3 regions of the Blautia stercoris genome follow, and region 1 is predicted to be linked to each of the others. Evidence: predicted binding sites of a transcription regulator. Region 1 holds the regulator's gene; each other region holds the start of a gene.
The links. Region 1 encodes Rex, which represses fermentation and respiration genes when NADH is low (regulators of the CRP and FNR family bind a similar motif). Its sites were predicted from a motif close to ATTGTTAANTANTTAACAAT; they were not measured.

Region 2: a site for Rex is predicted at 1,767-1,786, ahead of adhE (bifunctional acetaldehyde-CoA/alcohol dehydrogenase). Genes of this name have one in related genera too.
Region 3: a site for Rex is predicted at 1,377-1,396, ahead of ACYQ2D_RS03250 (DUF8180 domain-containing protein). Genes of this name have one in related genera too.

The regions. Positions count from the first base shown of each region.
Region 1 is NZ_BAAHYF010000001.1:344,241-347,525, forward strand. It holds gene ACYQ2D_RS01760 (NAD(P)H-hydrate dehydratase) at 1-1,361, opposite strand, end outside; gene ACYQ2D_RS01765 (redox-sensing transcriptional repressor Rex) at 1,436-2,083, opposite strand; gene abc-f (ribosomal protection-like ABC-F family protein) at 2,285-3,285, shown strand, end outside.
Region 2 is NZ_BAAHYF010000002.1:614,371-617,655, forward strand. It holds gene adhE (bifunctional acetaldehyde-CoA/alcohol dehydrogenase) at 1-1,642, opposite strand, end outside; gene typA (translational GTPase TypA) at 2,030-3,285, opposite strand, start outside.
Region 3 is NZ_BAAHYF010000001.1:657,412-660,696, forward strand. It holds gene ACYQ2D_RS03230 (ATP-binding protein) at 1-129, opposite strand, end outside; gene ACYQ2D_RS03235 (methylenetetrahydrofolate reductase) at 167-442, opposite strand; gene ACYQ2D_RS03240 (methylenetetrahydrofolate reductase) at 462-704, opposite strand; gene ACYQ2D_RS03245 (CooT family nickel-binding protein) at 791-970, opposite strand; gene ACYQ2D_RS03250 (DUF8180 domain-containing protein) at 989-1,333, opposite strand; gene ACYQ2D_RS03255 (AAA family ATPase) at 1,457-3,285, opposite strand, start outside.

The sequences.
Region 1 (3,285 bases):
AAAGGAGCATAGCCTTGAGCCAGCAATCCGAGTAAAATTCCCGTCAGCACATCGCCACTTCCTGCAGTTGCCATCCCACTATTTCCTGTTGTATTCACATAGACATTTTGACCGCCATCTGCAATTACGGTACGTGCATCTTTGCAAACCAAAGTTACGTTATAAAAATGTGCCAGTTTATTTGTAAGTTCTATCGGCTGTTGTTTCCATTCTTTAATCGAAAGTCCACTTAAGCGTGAAAATTCTCCCAGATGCGGAGTCATAATTACAGGATACTCGTATTTTTCAAGCAAATCAAGTTTACTTTTTAATAAATTTAATCCATCTGCATCAATCACCAATGGTCGTTTAGAACGTTTTAAAACAAATTCTAACAGTTCTTCTGCCTGTTTGTTTGTTCCAAGACCCGGACCAATCCCTACTACATCTGCCCATTCCAGACTTTCTGCCAACGCTTCTGATTTTATCTCTTTTTTGCCATAAAAGCAATACATAGCTTCCGGAAGCTGTACCGGAAGAATTGCCCTGTTCTCTTTTCGAGTATGCACTTTTACCATTCCAACTCCCGTATGCAGAGCCGAAGAGGCACTTAAAAGAGCAGCTCCACTGGTCATCTCATTTCCGGCTATTAGTAATACTTTTCCAAACGTTCCTTTATTTCCGCTTTCTCTGCGAAATAATTTTTCTTTCAAATCTTTTTCTTCAAACGTATAAGTTGAAATCGGAAAACAAATTTCAGGCATTTTTACAATTCCAATATCTGCCACTCTTACATTTCCTGCATACTCTGCTCCTTCATAAAAAACAGTTCCCAGCTTTTCATAAGCAAAACTGACCGTCCAGTCTGCACAAACGGCACATCCAAGTACCTTTCCTGTCGCCGAATCAATCCCTGATGGAATGTCCACTGCCACTACTTTGGCATCTGCCTGATTAATTTCTTTTATTTTTTCTTTGTAACCTCCACCTACTTCTCGGTCTAATCCAACCCCAAAGATGGCATCTACTATAGTAGTATATTCAGACAGGCTTTTATTCTTGACAAACGCAACCTGATATTTTTTTGCAATCTCAATTTGCTGTTTCATCTCCGTCGTAAAATGCGATGGGTCTCCTAAAATTTCCACATCAACCGAAATATTTGAAAGATGCAGCATTCTTGCAAGCGCCACACCGTCTGCTCCATTGTTGCCACTTCCGCATAAAACAAGTACTTTTTTAAGCGGAAGTCTTTCTTTTATCATTGTATCATACACACTTCTTGCGGCACGCTCCATTAACACCAGTGATGGAATTCCTATTTCCTGTATCGTATATCTATCTAATTGCTTCATCTGTGTTCCGGATACGAATTCTCTCATAAAGTCACCCCCAATTTTTGTTTTAAAAATATCAAAAAACTGCTACGAAATATTTTTTCGCAGCAGTTCTTCTATCATTCTTTTTTATGTTCTGTATTATACCGATTCAGATTATAAGACAGACGCATCAGACTTTCGGACAGATGCACATTTTCCACAATGACATCTTCCGGAACTGCCAAATCCAAATGTGCGAAATTCCAAATTGCCTTAATTCCATTCTCCACAAGAAGGTTTGCAGTCTCTTCCGCATAAGCTTTCGGCAGAGTAAGCGTTGCAATTTGAACATCATTCTCTCTTAAAAACTCCGGAAGCTCATCCATCATACGAATTTCATTTCCCCGAATGGAAATTCCTTTCAACACCGGATTGATGTCAAAAATTCCCACAACCTTAAATCCTCTTTTTTCAAATTTTACATAATTCGCAAGTGCCTGTCCCAAATTACCTGCACCAATAATAATAATATGATGGGTTCGGTCAAGACCTAATATTTTTCCTATTTCGGCATAAAGATAAGGTACATTATATCCATATCCCTGTTGTCCGAATCCTCCGAAATTATTTAAATCCTGACGAATCTGAGATGCTGTAACATGCATCTTGGAACTAAGCTCATTAGAAGAAATTCGTTCCACACCCTCTTCTAAAAGTTCACCCAAGTATCGATAATAACGAGGAAGTCTTCTGATTACAGCCTTCGATATACTTTTTTCGTCCACGACTTTACCCTCCTTTTGCCTGATTATTCGTTCTTTCAATACAAAACAAATTTACTTTTATTATATATAATTGTTAAAATAAAGTCAAATACAATTCTCTTAATTGCCGCATTTATCTGTTGTAAAATTCATTTTTTTCGATATAATAAATACAATGGCGTTTTTTTATACAGATAAGTAGAATTTTTTAAGGAGGAACTTATGATACTTGCATGTCAAAATATAGAAAAATCATTCGGAGGCGTAACTTTAATCCAAAATGCCTCTTTTCATATAGAAGACCATGAAAAAGCTGCAATGGTCGGAATTAACGGTGCAGGCAAAACTACCTTACTGCGCATTATTATGCAGGAGCTTCCCACTGATAAAGGAGAAGTCATTCTTGCTAAAGGAAAACGAATTGGTTATCTGGCACAGCATCAGGATTTAGATACAGATTTAACAATTTATGACTCTTTACTTCAAGTAAAACAGCATATTCTTGATATGGAACTACAGATGCGTGAAATAGAAAAACAGATGAAATACGCTAAGGCTGATGAATTAGAACGGCTTATGGATACTTATTCCCGCTTAACCCATAATTTTGAATTGGAAAACGGATACGCTTATAAAAGCGAATTAACCGGTGTTTTAAAGGGTCTGGGCTTTGCGGAAAGTGATTTTTCCAAACTGGTTTCAACTCTCTCCGGAGGTCAGAAAACCCGAGTGGCACTTGGTCGTCTGCTGTTATCCAAACCTGATATCGTACTTCTCGATGAGCCTACCAACCATCTGGATATGGATTCTATCTCCTGGCTGGAGACTTATCTTTTAAACTATGCAGGAGCTGTCTTAATTGTCTCTCATGACCGTTACTTTCTTGATAAAATTGTATCTAAAGTAATTGAAATAGATAACGGAAAAGTTTCTTCTTTTTCCGGAAACTACTCTGCATACAGTGAAAAGAAAGCAATGCTTCGAAAAGAAGCTTATCAGGCTTACATGAATCAACAGCAGGAAATCAAGCATCAAGAAGAAGTCATCACAAAATTAAAACAGTTTAATCGTGAAAAATCTATCCGCCGTGCAGAGAGCCGTGAAAAGATGTTAGATAAAATGGAAGTTCTTGAAAAACCAAGTGAATTAAACGCTTCTATGAAAATCCGTCTCGAACCAAAAATTACCAGTGGAAATGATGTTCTCGATGTAAAAGACTTAAG
Region 2 (3,285 bases), on a different contig from region 1:
CGTCAGGACCAAATGCTTTCAACTGCTCTAAACCTCTCTGTGCACACTGCAAAGTCGGGTCTGGAGTAACTTCGAAGAAGCAGTCATAAGGAATACCCATTTCATCGAGTTTATCGGTGATTGGTCTGGTATGACCGTTCTGATATAAGAAAGTATCAGTTACGATAAATGCTTTTGTTTTATGATAATAATTCTTTAATTCATCAAGAGCTACCGGCAGACAGCCTTTCTTAAAGTAAACTTTTTCAGGTGCACGGAACCACAGCATGTTCTCTCTCCTTTCGGCAACTGTTTTAACATTGAGCAGATGTTTGACACCTACGTTTTCTGAAACAGAGTTGCCACCATAAGAACCACAGCCTAATGTTAAGGATGGAGCAAGCTTAAAGTTATAAAGGTCACCGATACCACCGTGGGATGACGGAGTATTTACCAGAATACGGCATGTTTTCATACGAGCGGCATGTTTGGCAAGTTTTTCAGTTTCTGATGGATGTACATACAGAGAAGAAGTATGACCGTATCCACCGTCTGCGATAAGCTGTTCTGACATATCAAGTGCAGTATCGAAATCTTTTGCTTTATAAAGAGCAAGGACAGGGGACAGTTTTTCATGAGCAAATGGTTCGGAAACATCAACGGATGTAACCTCTCCGATTAAGATTTTTGTATCAGCAGGAACAGTAACGCCTGCCATAGCAGCAATCTTGTATGCCGGCTGTCCTACAATTTTCGGATTTACAGTGCCTGCTTCTGTTAAGATAATGCCTCGAACCTGGTCAAGTTCTGTTTTGTTCAGTACATGACATCCACGTTTGACAAATTCTTTTTTCACTGCATCATAGATATCAGCGATTGCAGTAACGGACTGTTCAGAAGCACAAATCATACCATTATCAAATGTTTTGGAATGGATGACAGAGTAAACAGCGGTAGGAATATCACAGGAGCTGTCCATGATAACAGGAGTATTTCCAGGACCTACACCGATTGCCGGTTTTCCGGATGAATAAGCGGCTTTTACCATTCCAGGACCACCGGTTGCAAGGATGACATCGGCAGCTTTCATCAATTCATTGGAAAGTTCGATGGTCGGCTCTTCGATACATCCGATGATTCCTTCCGGAGCACCTGCTTTTACAGCTGCTTCTAAAACGATACGGGCAGCTTCAGCGGTACATTTTTTTGCACGCGGATGCGGGCTGATTAAGATTGCATTTCTGGTTTTTAAACAAATCAGACATTTGAAGATAGCGGTAGAAGTCGGGTTTGTGGTAGGAATAACTGCACCTACAAGACCAACCGGTTCAGCGATTTTCTTGATTCCATAAGATTTGTCTTCTTCAATTACACCGCAGGTTTTTACACGTTTGTAAGCGTTATACATATATTCCGCAGCATAATGGTTCTTAATTACTTTGTCTTCAACGACACCCATTCCAGTTTCTTCCACGGCCAGTTTGGAAAGCGGGATACGTTGTTTGTTTGCAGCCATTGCAGCCTCAAAAAAGATTTTATCAACCTGCTCCTGAGTAAAGGTGGCAAATTTCTTCTGCGCCTCTCTCATAGCAGCAATCTTTGTCTGGAGTGCTTCTACGCTATCGATAGTTTCAGGTACTTTGGATTCGACTTTTTTTGCCATTCAGAGACCTCCTAAAATAAAATTGGTTGCTTTGCATATAAAAACCATTTGTTTATGAAATTATTTTAGCATAGTAACGAAGCAATTGCAAGAATTATTAAAAAATAATCGAAATTTTCTGAAAAATGTTAAAAATTTAACCAAATCAAGGAAGTCCCCTGCTTCAATTGCAAAAAGCAATAAGCAGGGGTGGGGACTTGCTTGTATCAGGAGGGGCAAGCCCCTTCTGATAAGCTGCGTAGCAGCTATTTGGTTATGAGCAAGTAGCGAAGCGGATTGCGAATATCCGCTTGACCTGTATCAAAAAAGTAAAAAAAAGAGAACATTTCCAGTCGGTAATGTTCTCTTTTTTGGGAGTTTTATTCGATATTTAATGCTCCGATTTTACTATTTTTTCATATTGTCACGTTTACGGAGTCTGGAATCCAGAATTTTTTTACGGATACGCAGGGACTCTGGAGTGACTTCAAGCAGCTCATCGGTATCAATGAATTCGAGAGCCTGTTCAAGACTTAACACTCTCGGCGGAGTCAGTTTTAAGGCATCATCGGCAGAAGAAGAACGGGTGTTGGTCAGATGTTTGGTCTTGCAGACATTTAACTCAATATCCTCTGATTTTCCACTCTGTCCGATAACCATTCCGCTGTATACTTTTTCACCAGGTCCGATAAATAAAGTACCACGATCCTGTGCGGAGAAGAGTCCGTAAGTAACAGCTTCACCGGATTCAAAAGCGATTAATGAACCCTGTTTTCTGTAGTTCATATCACCTTTGTATGGTGCATAGCCGTCAAAAGCAGTATTGATGATACCGGTACCCTTTGTGGAGGTCATAAATTCTCCGCGGAAACCGATTAACCCACGGGATGGAATGTGATATTCCAGACGGACAGTTCCATCACTTGCCGGACTCATGCCCTGCAGTTCACCTTTTCTTTCATTTAAACGGTTGATAACAGTACCGGAAAATTCTTCCGGAACATCAATGTATGCGATTTCGATTGGTTCGAGTTTTTTACCGCGTTCATCTTCGTGATAAATAACTTCTGCTTTGCTGACTGCAAATTCATAGCCTTCACGACGCATGTTTTCGATTAAAACAGACAGATGAAGTTCTCCACGTCCGGAAACTTTAAAGCAGTCTGTGCTTTCTGTTTCTTCTACACGTAAGCTGACGTCTGTATTTAATTCTCTTAAGAGACGTTCTTTTAAATGACGGGAAGTGACGAATTTGCCTTCCTGTCCGGCAAGCGGGCTGTCATTTACAATGAAGTTCATGGAAATTGTCGGCTCGGAAATCTTCTGGAATGGAATTGCCACCGGATTTTCCGGAGAACATAAGGTATCACCGATATGAATATCTGCAATACCGGAGATTGCAACAATAGAACCAAAGCCGGCTTCTGTTACTTCTTTTTTGCCAAGTCCGTCAAATTCGTAGAGTTTGCTGATTTTTACGCGTTTTTTCTTATCAGGATCATGATGGTTTAAAAGTAAAACGTCCTGATTGACACGGATTGTTCCATTTTCTACTTTTCCGACACCGATACGTCCGACATATTCGTTGTAATCGATGGTACTAATCAGTACCTGAGTTCCTTCTTCAGGGTCACCTTCCGGAGCCGGAATATATTTTAAGATAG
Region 3 (3,285 bases), 310 kb from region 1:
TGAATTTGCATCTGCATCTACCGCAAGAATCGGACCTTTGCCTTTCTTGCCCAGATACTGAATAATCAATCCGGTAAGTGTTGTTTTACCAACACCGCCTTTACCGGCAATCGCAATTACATGTGCCATTTGCAGGGCACCTCCTATATTTCTTTAATGTTGTTTCCTACACTAATGTGCGAAGACCGGATCTGTCAATAATCTCAGAAACGTCTTTCCACTTATTCAGTGCATACAGATGGATGCCATTTACACCAAGTGCACGATATTCATCAATCTGTTTCATTGTGTATTCGATACCAACTTCTTTGAAGCGAGCTTTCTTGCCTTCTACATCAGCATCGAATGGTTCTTTGTCGAACGGATTTGGAAAAATCCAATTCTTAGAAATAATTTTGCAAAGTTCACGAGGCATTACACAGCCATTACGTGAAAGTGCCATGTTAATTGTAGCAGCCTGGTTAAGAATTGTCTGCTGTGTTTCCGATACAGGTAAAATGTGTTACCGGTGTGGTTCCGGCAGCCTGAATCATCTTGCACACATCCATGTTCTTACCAACATTTGTTCCACCAGCTCCATAAGTACAGGAAGTATATTCCGGTTTGTATTCGCACAAATGTTCAATTGTGCCCGGAAGATTTTCCATACCTTTGTCTGTTTTTGGTGGAAACAGTTCGAAGGATAAAAGCATTTTCTCTTTCATCACTTCTGATAACTTTATCGTTTACTTACCTCCACATTATAATTTATCTATTCAAGACTGTGCGTAGCAGTCTCAAAGATCTGTTTTTACTGACAATCCAGTTTTACAAGGCTGTTTGCTAAATCAACCATAAGAATTTTTCCTTCTATTACGCGCTCATCACCCATAATATCTCGAATGATTACCTTTTCTCCATCCACATCAATTCTGCTGACATTTCTGCATACTACAGTATCATCACTTTTTTGAACGGTTGCAAGACACATAGTTACGCCTCCTTAATTTCAGTCCTTCAAATGTTCTTTCACAAGTGTCAGTGCAAGACCTAATCGCATGTTTCCTTTCTGGAAATCCGCAACACCTTCTTTAATCGTTTTTGCCGCATCTTCCATTCCCAGTTTTGCAAGATTTTCTGCCATCTGGTCAAGTTCTTCTGCATGGTGTTCATTGTGGGAAAGCATATAATTTAAAAGTGCTACCACTTCTTCTGTACAGCTTCCCTGACACTCGTTATCACCACAATTGCTGCATCCATGTTCATGCGCATGTCCATGCGTATGTTCGTGGCTGTGATTATGCTCATGACCATGAGGAACGACATTGCCGTTTTCATCATTAATTAAATGCATTTTTTCTCCTTTCTCTGCAGCTTAATTTTAATTGGGCGCAGTAAATGACAATAATTTATCAATACCATTATTATACATGTTTTTTGCCGTTTTATCAAGCAATTCTTATGTTTTTTTAAAGGTTCAGACCACTGTTAAAATCTGACTTCCTTTCTGTCCTTTTTTTATCTCAATCCGATGAAAAATCTGCTCTTTTAATTCTTTTACATGCGAAATAATTCCAATCATACATCCCTGACCCGAAAGCTGACGCAAAGTATCAACAGCAAGTTCTAAAGACTGCTCATCAAGGCTCCCAAATCCCTCGTCAATGAACAAGGTTTCTATGCAAATTCCCCCCGCAAACTGACTTATGACTCCCGACACTCCAAGTGCCAGAGAAAGAGCTGCCTGAAAACTCTCTCCACCTGAAAGAGAACGGACACTTCTTACCTTTCCGGTATGATAGTCGTATACCTGCAAATCCAGACCACTCTGGCTTTTTTTGTTTGTTCCCGTCTCCTCTACCAACAACTCATATCTGCCATCTGTCATCTGTTCCAGTCTCTGGTTTGCTTCCACAACAATTTGTTTGAAATATGCAGACTGAACATAGCGTTCAAAGGATACTTTCGGTTTTCCTGCAAGTGTTCCGGATGCCGTATCCGAAAGTGACAAAAGTGCCAGTCTTTCCTTTCTGGTTTTTTCGCTTTCTTCCCACAGTTTTTTCAGCTGTTCTAAGGTCTTTTCATAAAAACTGATACGTTTATAAATTTCTCTTAATTCCATCCTGATTTTTTCCAGATTTTGTTCTGTCTGTTCAAGCTTTTTCTGTTTTTCTTCTTCCGACTGTTTTTTTTGCCCCAAAAGCGTTTTTTCCAAAATTTTTATCTGCCCTAAAAACTTGTGAAGCCTTTTTTTGTAATCTGCAATTTCCTGCTCTAATTTCAAAAGTTTTTCCTGTTTTTCACAAAATAATCTGGCTTCTTTTTCACTTTTAAACTTTTGTTCTTTTACCGCAGTTCTTAATTTCATCTGACATGCTTTTTTCTCTGCTTTTAACGCTTCTATCTGCTCTTTACATATTTCTTTTTCTTTTAAGATTCCCGCTTCTTTTTCCAGATTTTCAATCCACTCTTTTTGGATTGTCTCACTGTCTCTCACTTCTTTTTTTACATCTTGTTCAAGTTCTCTGATTTTTATTTCTTTCTGGTTTCTTTTTTGTCCTGTCTGTTCTAGTTTTGCATGAACTTCTTTCCAGAAAAAATCCGGGTTTACCGATATCTCTTTTGTACTTTTTTCTACTTCTTTCTCCAGCTGTAAAAATGTCTGCATGGTTCGCTGTCTTTTCTCTTCTAACTGTTTCTTCTTACGTTCTTTTTCTTTTAGTTCTTCCTGGGTAAGTACTTCTCCTAAAACAACGGCCGGACGCGGATGTAAAACAGAACCACAAACCGGACACGGCACTCCCTCTTTTAAACTCTTAGCCAGAATTCCTGCCTGCGCACAGAAAAATTTTTCTTTTTCTGTTTCATATTCAACCACTGCCTGTTTTGCTTCTTTGATTTCTGTCTTTAACTGTTCCTGTAACTTTTCCTTTTCCGTTTGGAGATTACAAAGTATATTCAGCTTTTTATATTCTGTCTCTATTTCCAGACATTCCGCTTTCAGACACTGTATTTTTTCGTATTTTCTTTTATTTTGTTCTGCCTCTTTTTGTTCTTGTCTTAGTTTTCCTGTATTCTGTTTTTGTGCTTTCTGCCTTCCGCAAATTTCCCGATACCTGATTTCTTCTGTCTCAAGTGCTGTTTTCTTTTCCTCATATCGCTCCAAAACCGGTTTGATATAAAGCGCCCCCCTCTTTCTCTTATCCAGCTCTTTTTCTTTTTGAGCAAACTCTCTCTTTCTCTCCTTTTCTCTTTTCAAAATTTCCTGCAAATCTTCCAGCTGTTGAAAATCCCGATTTATCGTTT